3 regions of the Kosakonia oryzendophytica genome follow, and region 1 is predicted to be linked to each of the others. Evidence: predicted binding sites of a transcription regulator. Region 1 holds the regulator's gene; each other region holds the start of a gene.
What was found. The regulator PhoB, encoded in region 1, activates phosphate uptake and scavenging genes when phosphate is short. The targets are predictions, from matches to a motif close to CTGTCATAAAACTGNCNNAT.

Region 2: a site for PhoB is predicted at 1,975-1,994, ahead of pitA (inorganic phosphate transporter PitA). Genes of this name have one in related genera too.
Region 3: a site for PhoB is predicted at 1,443-1,462, ahead of kdgR (DNA-binding transcriptional regulator KdgR). Genes of this name have one in related genera too.

What each region holds. Positions count from the first base shown of each region.
Region 1 is NZ_CP115659.1:4,011,840-4,015,122, forward strand. It holds gene phoR (phosphate regulon sensor histidine kinase PhoR) at 184-1,482, opposite strand; gene phoB (phosphate response regulator transcription factor PhoB) at 1,504-2,193, opposite strand; gene sbcD (exonuclease subunit SbcD) at 2,392-3,283, shown strand, end outside.
Region 2 is NZ_CP115659.1:277,784-281,066, forward strand. It holds gene uspB (universal stress protein UspB) at 1-275, shown strand, start outside; gene pitA (inorganic phosphate transporter PitA) at 406-1,902, opposite strand; gene O9K67_RS01200 (BaiN/RdsA family NAD(P)/FAD-dependent oxidoreductase) at 2,131-3,283, shown strand, end outside.
Region 3 is NZ_CP115659.1:2,142,917-2,146,199, forward strand. It holds gene O9K67_RS10495 (MFS transporter) at 6-1,376, opposite strand; gene kdgR (DNA-binding transcriptional regulator KdgR) at 1,554-2,345, shown strand; gene O9K67_RS10505 (YobH family protein) at 2,385-2,624, opposite strand; gene mgrB (PhoP/PhoQ regulator MgrB) at 2,786-2,929, shown strand; gene O9K67_RS10515 (YebO family protein) at 3,004-3,283, shown strand, end outside.

The DNA of each region.
Region 1 (3,283 bases):
ACCAGATGCTTATACTGCCTATGAAATTAATAGCAGTTAATAACTCCAATTATAAGAAAAACACATGGCTGATCATGCGAACAAAAAAGCAGCATCCGTACAAAATACGTTTCAGGGGGAAGAAAACATCGGAATAAGCGGCCTGGTAACAGAGGTCGCTGGAAAGATAAGCTGACAGCCGCGTCAGGACGCGGCTTTTTTGGCAACCAGACGTTCCGGCAGAACAAAGCTAAAGCGCGTTCCCTTGCCGGGAGTACTGACAATTTCGAGGCGGCTTTCGTGGTGATTTACCGCATGTTTCACGATCGCCAGCCCCAGGCCGCTACCGCCGGTCTGCCGGGAGCGGGCTTTATCCACACGATAGAAACGCTCAGTGAGACGAGGAATGTGCTCGGCGGCGATGCCGGGACCGTTATCTTCAACGCTGAACTCCGCCCCCAGCGGCACACGCTGCCAACGCACGGTAATCTGCGTTCCTGCTGGCGTGTGGTTCACGGCGTTATAGACCAGGTTGGAAATCGCGCTGCGCAGTTGCTCTTCATTACCCAGTACTTTCAGCGCGCTATCGACCTCAAAATGGAAGTGATGCTTTTGCTGGCTCAGGGTTTGCGCTTCCCGCTCCACGACCCGCAGCATCATTGGCACATCAATGGTTTCGTTGGGCGGCAAGGTCGGTGCAGCCTCAATCTTCGAGAGCGTCAGTAACTGACGCACCAGCCCCTCCATCCGCGAGGTTTGTTCGCGCATGGTGTGCAGCGCTTTCTCCCGCGGTGCGCCTTCGAGCGTCTGCTCCTGCATCATCTCCAGATAGCCCTGCAGCACCGTTAATGGCGTGCGCAATTCATGGCTGACGTTGGCAAAAAAGTTACGCCGCGCCCCTTCCAGTTGATGCATTTGCGTCACGTCACGCGCCACCAGCAGCAGGTGCTCCTCGCTGTAAGGCATCACGCGGATCTCCAGGTGGCGACCGGAGTTAAGCACCAGATTCAGTGGTTTGCTAAATTCTTGTTTTTTAAGATACTGCGTAAATTCCGGATAGCGCAGCAGGTTAAGGATATTCTGCCCGCTATCGTCCGGCCAGCGCAAACCCAGCACCTGTTGCGCCAGGCCATTACACCAGAAAATCGCCCCCTCTTCGGTGGTGAGGATCACGGCGTCCGGCAGCGATTCCGCGCCGCTACGAAAGCGTTTAATCAGGCTTCCCAGCTCGCGACGGCGTTTTTTATTACGCATCTGCATCTGGTGCAGCCCGTATAACAGCGGCTCCCAGCTTCCCTTTCCGGGCGGCGGAGTCATGCTTTTATCGACCCATAACCACCACGAAAGACGCAGTAAATTCCAGAAATGCCAGATCAGCAACCCGGTTACAGCGGCTAACAAAAACCACGGCAGGTAACCAAACATGACGCCGAGAATCAAGGCGGGGATACAACAAAGGAGGAGCTCCAGCACCAGCCTTTTCCATGACAGCCGTTCCAGCACGCGTCACACTCCTGTTAAATATCAGAAACGGGTCGAAAAACGGTATCCCGTGCCGCGCACTGTTTGCACCATACGATCGTGGCCGCTGTGTTCCAGCGCTTTGCGCAGACGACGAATATGCACATCCACCGTCCGGTCTTCAACATACACATTGGTTCCCCATACGTGGTTCAACAGCTGTTCACGGCTATAAACGCGTTCCGGATGGGTCATAAAGAAGTGTAAGAGTTTAAACTCTGTCGGCCCCATATCCAGGGGATTTTCACCGGTCATCACGCGATGAGAAGAAGGATCAAGGCTCAGGCCCTGCATTTCGATCACCTCTTCTACCGCCATCGGCGAAATGCGGCGCATCACCGCTTTAATACGCGCGACCAACTCTTTGGGTGAAAAAGGTTTGGTAATGTAGTCGTCGGCCCCGGTTTCCAGACCGCGTACGCGATCCTCTTCTTCGCCGCGCGCCGTCAGCATCATGACCGGAATATCGCGGGTCATCGCTTCACGTTTGAGATGTTTAATAAACTGAATTCCGGAACCGCCAGGCAACATCCAGTCCAGTAAAACAAGATCGGGCCAGGGTTCATTAAGTTGGTTCACCGCACTGTCATAATCTTCAGCTTCCACCGGTTGAAAACCATTTTGTTCGAGCACGAAGCACACCATTTCCCGGATTGGAGCTTCGTCTTCTACGACCAGAATTCGTCTCGCCATAATTTGCCCTGTCTTATTTAAGTCATCAATATATATAGCGGCGCCATTATGCGTCAGTTTTGTGACAGATTTATGAATAACATGACCGCCAGATGACCCCAGCGAGCGCTATATGACAGTCCCTATTTTCGCCAGGTTATGTCCCTCATCTGCTTAATGTTTATAATCTGCTTTATGCTTTTTTGCCACGGAACCGCTATGCGCATTATTCACACCTCTGACTGGCACCTGGGTCAAAACTTCTACAGCAAGAGCCGCGCCACTGAACACGCCGCTTTTCTCGACTGGCTGCTGGTTGCGGCGGAAGAGAACCAGGTCGACGCCATTATTGTGGCGGGCGATGTTTTTGACACCGGCTCCCCGCCCAGCTATGCCCGTGAGCTGTATAACCGTTTTGTGGTCAAACTTCAGCAAACCGGCTGCCAGTTAGTGGTGCTGGCAGGCAACCATGATTCGGTGGCCACGCTCAACGAATCGAAAGAGATCCTCGCCTATCTGAAAACTACCGTCGTCGCCAGCGCAGGCGTAGAACCTTTCTGGCTTTACCGCCGCAACGGTGAACCGGGCGCGATATTTTGCCCGGTGCCCTTCCTGCGCCCGCGCGACCTTCTGGTCAGCCAGGCAGGATTGTCCGGGCAGGAAAAACAGCAACACCTGCTGGCGGCGATCACCGCGTATTACCAGCAACAATTTACCGCAGCCAGCGAGCTGCGCGGCGATAAACCACTGCCGATCATCGCCAGCGGCCACTTAACCACCGTCGGTGCCAGTAAAAGCGACGCCGTACGCGATATTTATATCGGCACGCTGGATGCATTCCCGGCGCAGAACTTCCCGCCCGCCGACTATATCGCCCTTGGGCATATTCATCGGGCGCAAAAGATTGGCGGTGATGAGCGCATCCGCTATTGCGGCTCGCCGATCCCACTCAGTTTTGACGAAACCGGCAAAAGCAAAAGCGTCAATCTGGTGACCTTTGACGCAGGCAAACTGGCCGACGTTACCGCACTGGATGTTCCCGCCACGCAGGCACTGGCGGTTATCAAAGGCGATTTTGCTGAGATTTGCCGCCAGCTTGAACAGTGGCGCG
Region 2 (3,283 bases), 1.4 Mb from region 1:
GTTATTACTCATCGTTGCGCGCACTGTTAGTGGTACTTCGAGGTTGTGACCCCTTACTCTATCAATATGTGGACGGCGGAGGCTTTTTCACTTCGCACGGTCAGCCGGGTAAACAGATGCGGTTGGTGTGGTACATCTACGCCCAGCGTTACCGCGATCATCATGACGAAGAGTTTATTCGCCGCTGCGAACGCGTACGCCGTCAGTTCATCCTGACCAGCGCGTTATGCGGGCTGGTAGTGGTGAGTTTGATTGCGCTGATGATTTGGCACTAAAGGCCGTGCTGTCGGGCGGCTATGCTTTCTCTGGCCTGCAGAAGCCGGATAAGTGACGGCGCATTGCCATTCTTGAGCCATAAAAAAACGGGCCAGTTTCCTGACCCGTTTTTGTCCTGCATCTGATTTGTTAAATCAGATGCAGCGCAATCCAGTACAACCCGCCGGACAGAATAATTGATGCTGGCAGAGTAAAGACCCAGGCCATCAGAATACTGGTGACGGTTTTGCGTTGCAGACCGCCGCCGTCGACAATCATTGTGCCGGCAACGGACGATGACAGCACATGCGTGGTGGAGACTGGCATCCCGGTATAACTCGCCAGACCGATAGAAACCGCTGCCGTCATCTGCGCGGACATCCCCTGCGCGTACGTCATGCCTTTTTTACCGATTTTCTCGCCGATCGTCGTTGCCACACGGCGCCAGCCAATCATCGTGCCCAGACCCAGTGCCAGCGCGACCGCCATAATGATCCAGATTGGCGCGTACTCAATGGTGCTCAGCATGTCGCTTTTCAGTTTCTTCAGCAGGCGCTGGTCGTCAACACTGACTTCCGGCTGCTTCGCCACTTTATCCGTAATATCGGAGAGGCAGAGCATAATGCGACGCAACTGGCTGCGCTGTTCAACCGGCAGTTTGTCGTAGCTTTCAACATTCGTCAGCATCGACTTCGCACGGTCCAGCGCGATAATGGCGCGACCAGGATGACAATGGAACTCACCGGGTTGTGTGGTCACTTCTTCCGGCGTTGGGATCAATGGATCCACACCCGTCGCTTTTTGCAGCAGCGCCGGGTGTTGCTGGAAATAGGATTCCACATTGTTTACGGCATCACGCGTACGGGTGATGTCATAACCGGATGCGTTCATATTCACCACAAAACCCGCAGGGGCGACGCCAATCAGCACCAGCATAATCAGGCCAATGCCTTTCTGACCATCGTTAGCGCCGTGGGAGAAGCTCACGCCAATGGCGGAGAGGATCAGCGCAATACGCGTCCAGAACGGCGGCTTTCTTTTGCCGTCGATTTTCTCGCGTTCAGCCGGGGTCATATGGATGCGCGCACGTTTTTTGGTGCTGCTCCAGTAGCGGCGCAGTATAAACACCAGTCCACCTGCGAACACCAGGCCGACGATCGGGGAAACGATCAGCGACGCGAAGATATTCAGCACTTTCGGGATGTTTAATGCATCAACGACTGACGTGCCGGTCATCAATGCATTGGTTAACCCAATGCCGATAATCGCGCCAATCAAGGTGTGGGAGCTGGAAGCAGGCAGACCGAAATACCAGGTGCCCAGGTTCCAGATAATCGCGGCCAACAGCATGGAAAAGACCATTGCCAGACCGTGCGCAGAGCTGACATTTAGCAGCAGATCGGTTGGCAGCATATGCACAATTGCATACGCGACGCTTAACCCGCCCAGCAAAACGCCGAAGAAGTTAAACACCGCTGCCATCACCACCGCCAGCTGAGAGCGCATAGCGCGTGTATAAATCACGGTTGCCACGGCGTTTGCTGTGTCGTGGAAGCCGTTAATCGCTTCGTAAAACAGAACAAAAACCAGAGCAAGCAAGAGTAACAGCCCGGTATGAAGATCCAGGCCGGCAAACAAATGTAACATAAGCCGTTACGCCATTTTGAGGACATGAACGCGGCGCATTATCAGGGACATTGCCAGTGCGGGCAAAGTGAAATATGTATTTTTTTTGACATTATTTCTTACAAAGCCCTTAAATCTTTAAAATATCTTATATTTTTCAACGTCATCATCTTGCTGTGCGTATTCGCGCTGGTGCGACCAGCATGATCTCTTTACAATCCGCCACGATCTTTAAATGAGGAAACGGGTGTGGAAAGGTTTGATGCCATTGTTATCGGCGCCGGTGCGGCGGGAATGTTCTGTGCGGCTCTGGCAGGGCAGGCGGGCTGCCGCGTCTTGCTACTGGATAACGGCAAAAAACCAGGCCGTAAGATCCTGATGTCCGGCGGCGGGCGCTGCAACTTTACCAACCTTTATGTGGAGCCCGCGGCCTATTTGAGTCAGAACCCGCATTTTTGCAAATCTGCGCTGGCGCGCTATACCCAGTGGGATTTTATCGACCTGGTGGGCAAGCACGGTATTGCCTGGCATGAGAAGACGCTCGGGCAGTTGTTCTGCGACGACTCTGCGCAGCAGATTGTCGATATGCTGGTCGCTGAGTGTGAGAAAGGCAACGTCACGCTTCGCCTGCGCAGTGAAGTGTTGAGCGTGGAGCGCAACGAGGAGGGTTATACGCTGCAACTGAATGGTGCGAGCGTACAGGCGGCGAAACTGGTTATCGCGTCCGGTGGTTTATCGATGCCAGGGCTGGGCGCGTCGCCGTTTGGTTATAAAGTTGCCGAACAGTTCGGCTTAAAGGTGTTACCTACCCGTGCGGGCCTGGTGCCGTTTACCCTGCACAAACCGCTCCTTGAGCAGATGCAGACGCTTTCTGGCGTATCAGTGCCGTCCGTGATCACTGCCGAAGACGGGACGGTTTTTCGCGAAAACCTGCTGTTTACGCACCGCGGCCTGTCGGGTCCGGCGATCCTGCAAATTTCCAGCTACTGGCAACCAGGTGAGTTCGTCAGCATTAATCTGCTGCCGGAGTGCGAACTGGCAAGCTTCCTCGATCAGCAACGCGATGTGCACCCGAATCAAAGCCTGAAAAATACCCTCGCCATGCAGTTGCCGAAACGGTTAGTGGAATGCCTGCAACAGCTGGGGCAGATCCCGGATGTGACGTTAAAGCAGCTTAATGCCCGCGAGCAGACAACGCTGGTCGATACGCTTACCTGCTGGCGCGTACAGCCAAACGGCACCGAAGGTTACCGCACGGCGGAAGTGACGCTGGGCGGGGTGGATACCAACGAATTGTCGTCACGTACTATGGAGGCCCGCAATGTACCGGGGCTTTATTTTATTGGCGAAGTCATGGATGTTACCGGCTGGCTGGGCGGCTATAACTTCCAGTGGGCGTGGT
Region 3 (3,283 bases), 1.9 Mb from region 1:
TTTTTTTATGTCGAACGCGGCTGCGTAACGCGTAACCCACTGATCACCGCAGCCAGCAAGGCCAGTAATCCGGCCAGCAGCAGTGAAACGTGTGTTCCGGTGGTATCAAACAGGTTAAACATCAGCGCTACCAGTGCAGCGCCGGAACTTTGCCCCAGTAAACGGGCCGTACCCAGCATACCGCTGGCCCCACCACTGCGCTGCCGGGGGGCTGCGGTAATAATCGTATGGTTATTAGGCGATTGGAACAGGCCAAAGCCAGCGCCGCACAGCGCCATGCGCCAGACAATATCGATATCAGCAGGCGCAGCCGGGAGTATTGCGAGTGCGAACAACCCCACAGCCATCATCGCCAGGCCCAATGCGCCGAGCATCCCTGCATGTACCCGCTCAATCAGATAACCTGCCAGCGGCGCCATTACCATGGTGGCCAGCGGCCAGGGCGTTAACAATATGCCACTTTCCACTTCACTACGCCCAAGCGTGGTTTGCAGGAAAAAGGGCAGAGAAACCAGCGCCAACATCTGGGCGCAGAATGAGCAAACCGAGGTGCAGATAGAGAGCGAAAACAATGGAATGCGCAACAGATCAACCGGCAGGAGCGGTACAGGCAGCCGGAGTTGTCTGCGAACAAACAACCAGCCCGTTATCAACAATGCAATGATTTCCACACCGACCACGCTAACAGATTGCCCCTGTGCAAAACCGCTGAGTGCAGTAATCAAAAGCCCAAATGTGAGGGCATTCATCACGGCGCTGGGTAAATCAAATTTTGGCATGGTGCTGCGTGCCCCGTTGGGCGGCAGAAATTTGATGGCCAGTAACAAGGCAATAATGCCCAACGGCACATTAACCAAAAATAACCATTGCCAGGAAGCGACAGAGAGTATTGCTGAGGCAAGCGTTGGCCCGGCGGCAGAAGAAACCGCGACAACAAACGAGTTAATGCCCATCCCGCGCCCCAGGCTGCGCTGAGGGTAGATAAGGCGTATCAACGCCGTGTTAACGCTCATGAGCGCAGCACCGCCGAAACCTTGTGCCACGCGTGCCAATGTTAGCGTAAGAAGCGAGTCTGACAGTGCGCAAAGCAGCGAGGTTAAAGTGAATAATACCAGCCCACATTGATAAACACGGCGATAGCCGAACATGTCGCCAAGGAAAGAGAGCGTCAGCAACGAGACGACAATAGCAATCTGATAAGCGTTAACGATCCAGATGGAACTGGCCGGGGAGGCATGCAGATCGCGGGCGATAGTCGGCAGGGCGACGTTGGCGATGGCACCGTCCAGCACTGCCATAGCGATGCCGATGACGATCGTCAGAATTGCGCCATAGCGCAGCGGCACGGGGAGACCGTCTGTGGAACTTTTATCCATACAGATTTCAGGGCTATAATCACAGAGTTATTTGTATAATGATTCTATCATTGGTATTCCGGCTTTATGTCGCAGATTTGTAACGAAGTTAGCAAACGCGCATTGCGGCGGTAGGTCGACGAATTTATAATAAAAACCGATTCTGATTTTTATAAAACACAGGCGATGAGGTGATTAATGGCAATCGCAGATTTGGATAAGCAGCCAGATTCTGTCTCTTCTGTATTGAAGGTATTTGGCATTCTGCAGGCGCTCGGCGAAGAGCGTGAGATCGGTATCACCGAGCTTTCGCAGCGTGTCATGATGTCAAAAAGCACCGTTTATCGCTTTTTGCAAACAATGAAGTCTTTGGGCTATGTTGCGCAGGAAGGGGAGTCTGAAAAATATTCTCTGACCCTGAAATTGTTCGAACTGGGCGCCCGTGCGTTACAAAACGTTGATTTGATCCGCAGTGCGGACATTCAGATGCGTGAACTCTCCCGTCTGACGAAAGAGACCATCCACTTGGGTGCGCTGGATGAAGACAGCATTGTTTACATCCACAAGATTGATTCAATGTATAACTTGCGTATGTACTCACGCATTGGTCGTCGTAACCCGCTGTACAGCACTGCGATTGGTAAAGTTCTGCTGGCGTGGCGTGACAAGGAAGAAGTACTGCAAATTCTGGACGGCGTGGAATACAAACGCAGCACCGATCGCACCATTACCAGTACGGAAGATCTGTTGCCGATGCTGGATATTGTGCGTCAGCAGGGCTATGGCGAAGATAACGAAGAGCAAGAAGAAGGTTTACGCTGTATCGGTGTGCCGGTATTTGACCGTTTTGGCGTGGTGATTGCTGGCTTGAGTATCTCTTTCCCGACACTGCGTTTCTCTGAAGAGCGTCTGCACGAATACGTGGAGATGCTGCATCACGCAGCGCGGAAAATCTCTGAGCAGATGGGATATAACGACTACCCGTTCTGATAAAAAAGCCGCCATCAGGCGGCTTTTTTTGTTTCTGCGTTAACCGTTATCAATCACGGTATCGCTCTTGCGAAGCAACGGGCAGTTTGCCAGCCCGAAAAAACCGTTATCAGAATGAACATATTGTGCGGTACTGGTGCCGCGCGCGGTTACATATTTACATTGCAGACCTAACCCTGCCGCGTTCTCATGACTTCCAATCAGTACCCCGTAGCCGCTCAGCAAAAGCCCAATCCACACGAGTGCGATAAGGATTACGCCCCGGATAAGTGTACGCATATTAGCTCCTTGCATAGTGGAAAACGTTACGCTTAGGCTACTAAGTTTACCTTGTGAAACAAGTCGAGCATTCCTAAAAAAAGCGAAAGGGGATACAGTTAGTCGCGGTTTAGGGAGGCCATGTTAACCTGGTTGTACCTTGTAACGTTGCGGAGAGTGGAGTGAGAAAATTTAGATGGCTGATTCTGGCTGCCGTTTTGGTGGTCTGCCTGCTGCTCTGGACTCAAATGATTAACGTGATGTGCGATCAGGATGTACAATTCTTCAGCGGCATCTGCGTCATCAACAAATTCATCCCCTGGTAATGGCATTTTTTCAGTGAGAGATTTCCTTCCTTGACGTCAGTGGTAAAATGCCGCGTCTACATTGAGGTGGTGAAATGAACGAAGTAATGAATTCGGGTGCGCTTAATTTTGCGTCCCTCGTGGTTTCTTTGGTGGTTTTGGTTGTTGGTCTGGTGTTGTGGTTTTTTATCAATCGCGCCAGTTCCCGTACAAACGAGCAGATTGAACTGCTTGAAGCGCTGTTAGATCAGCAAAAAAGACAAAATGTGCTGTTGCGCCGTCTGTGTGAATCTAACGAGCCGGAGAAAGAAGAGACGCCTGAACCGGTAAAAGCGCAGGCAAAAGAGGATGACGAGGATTTCATCCGCCTGGTGG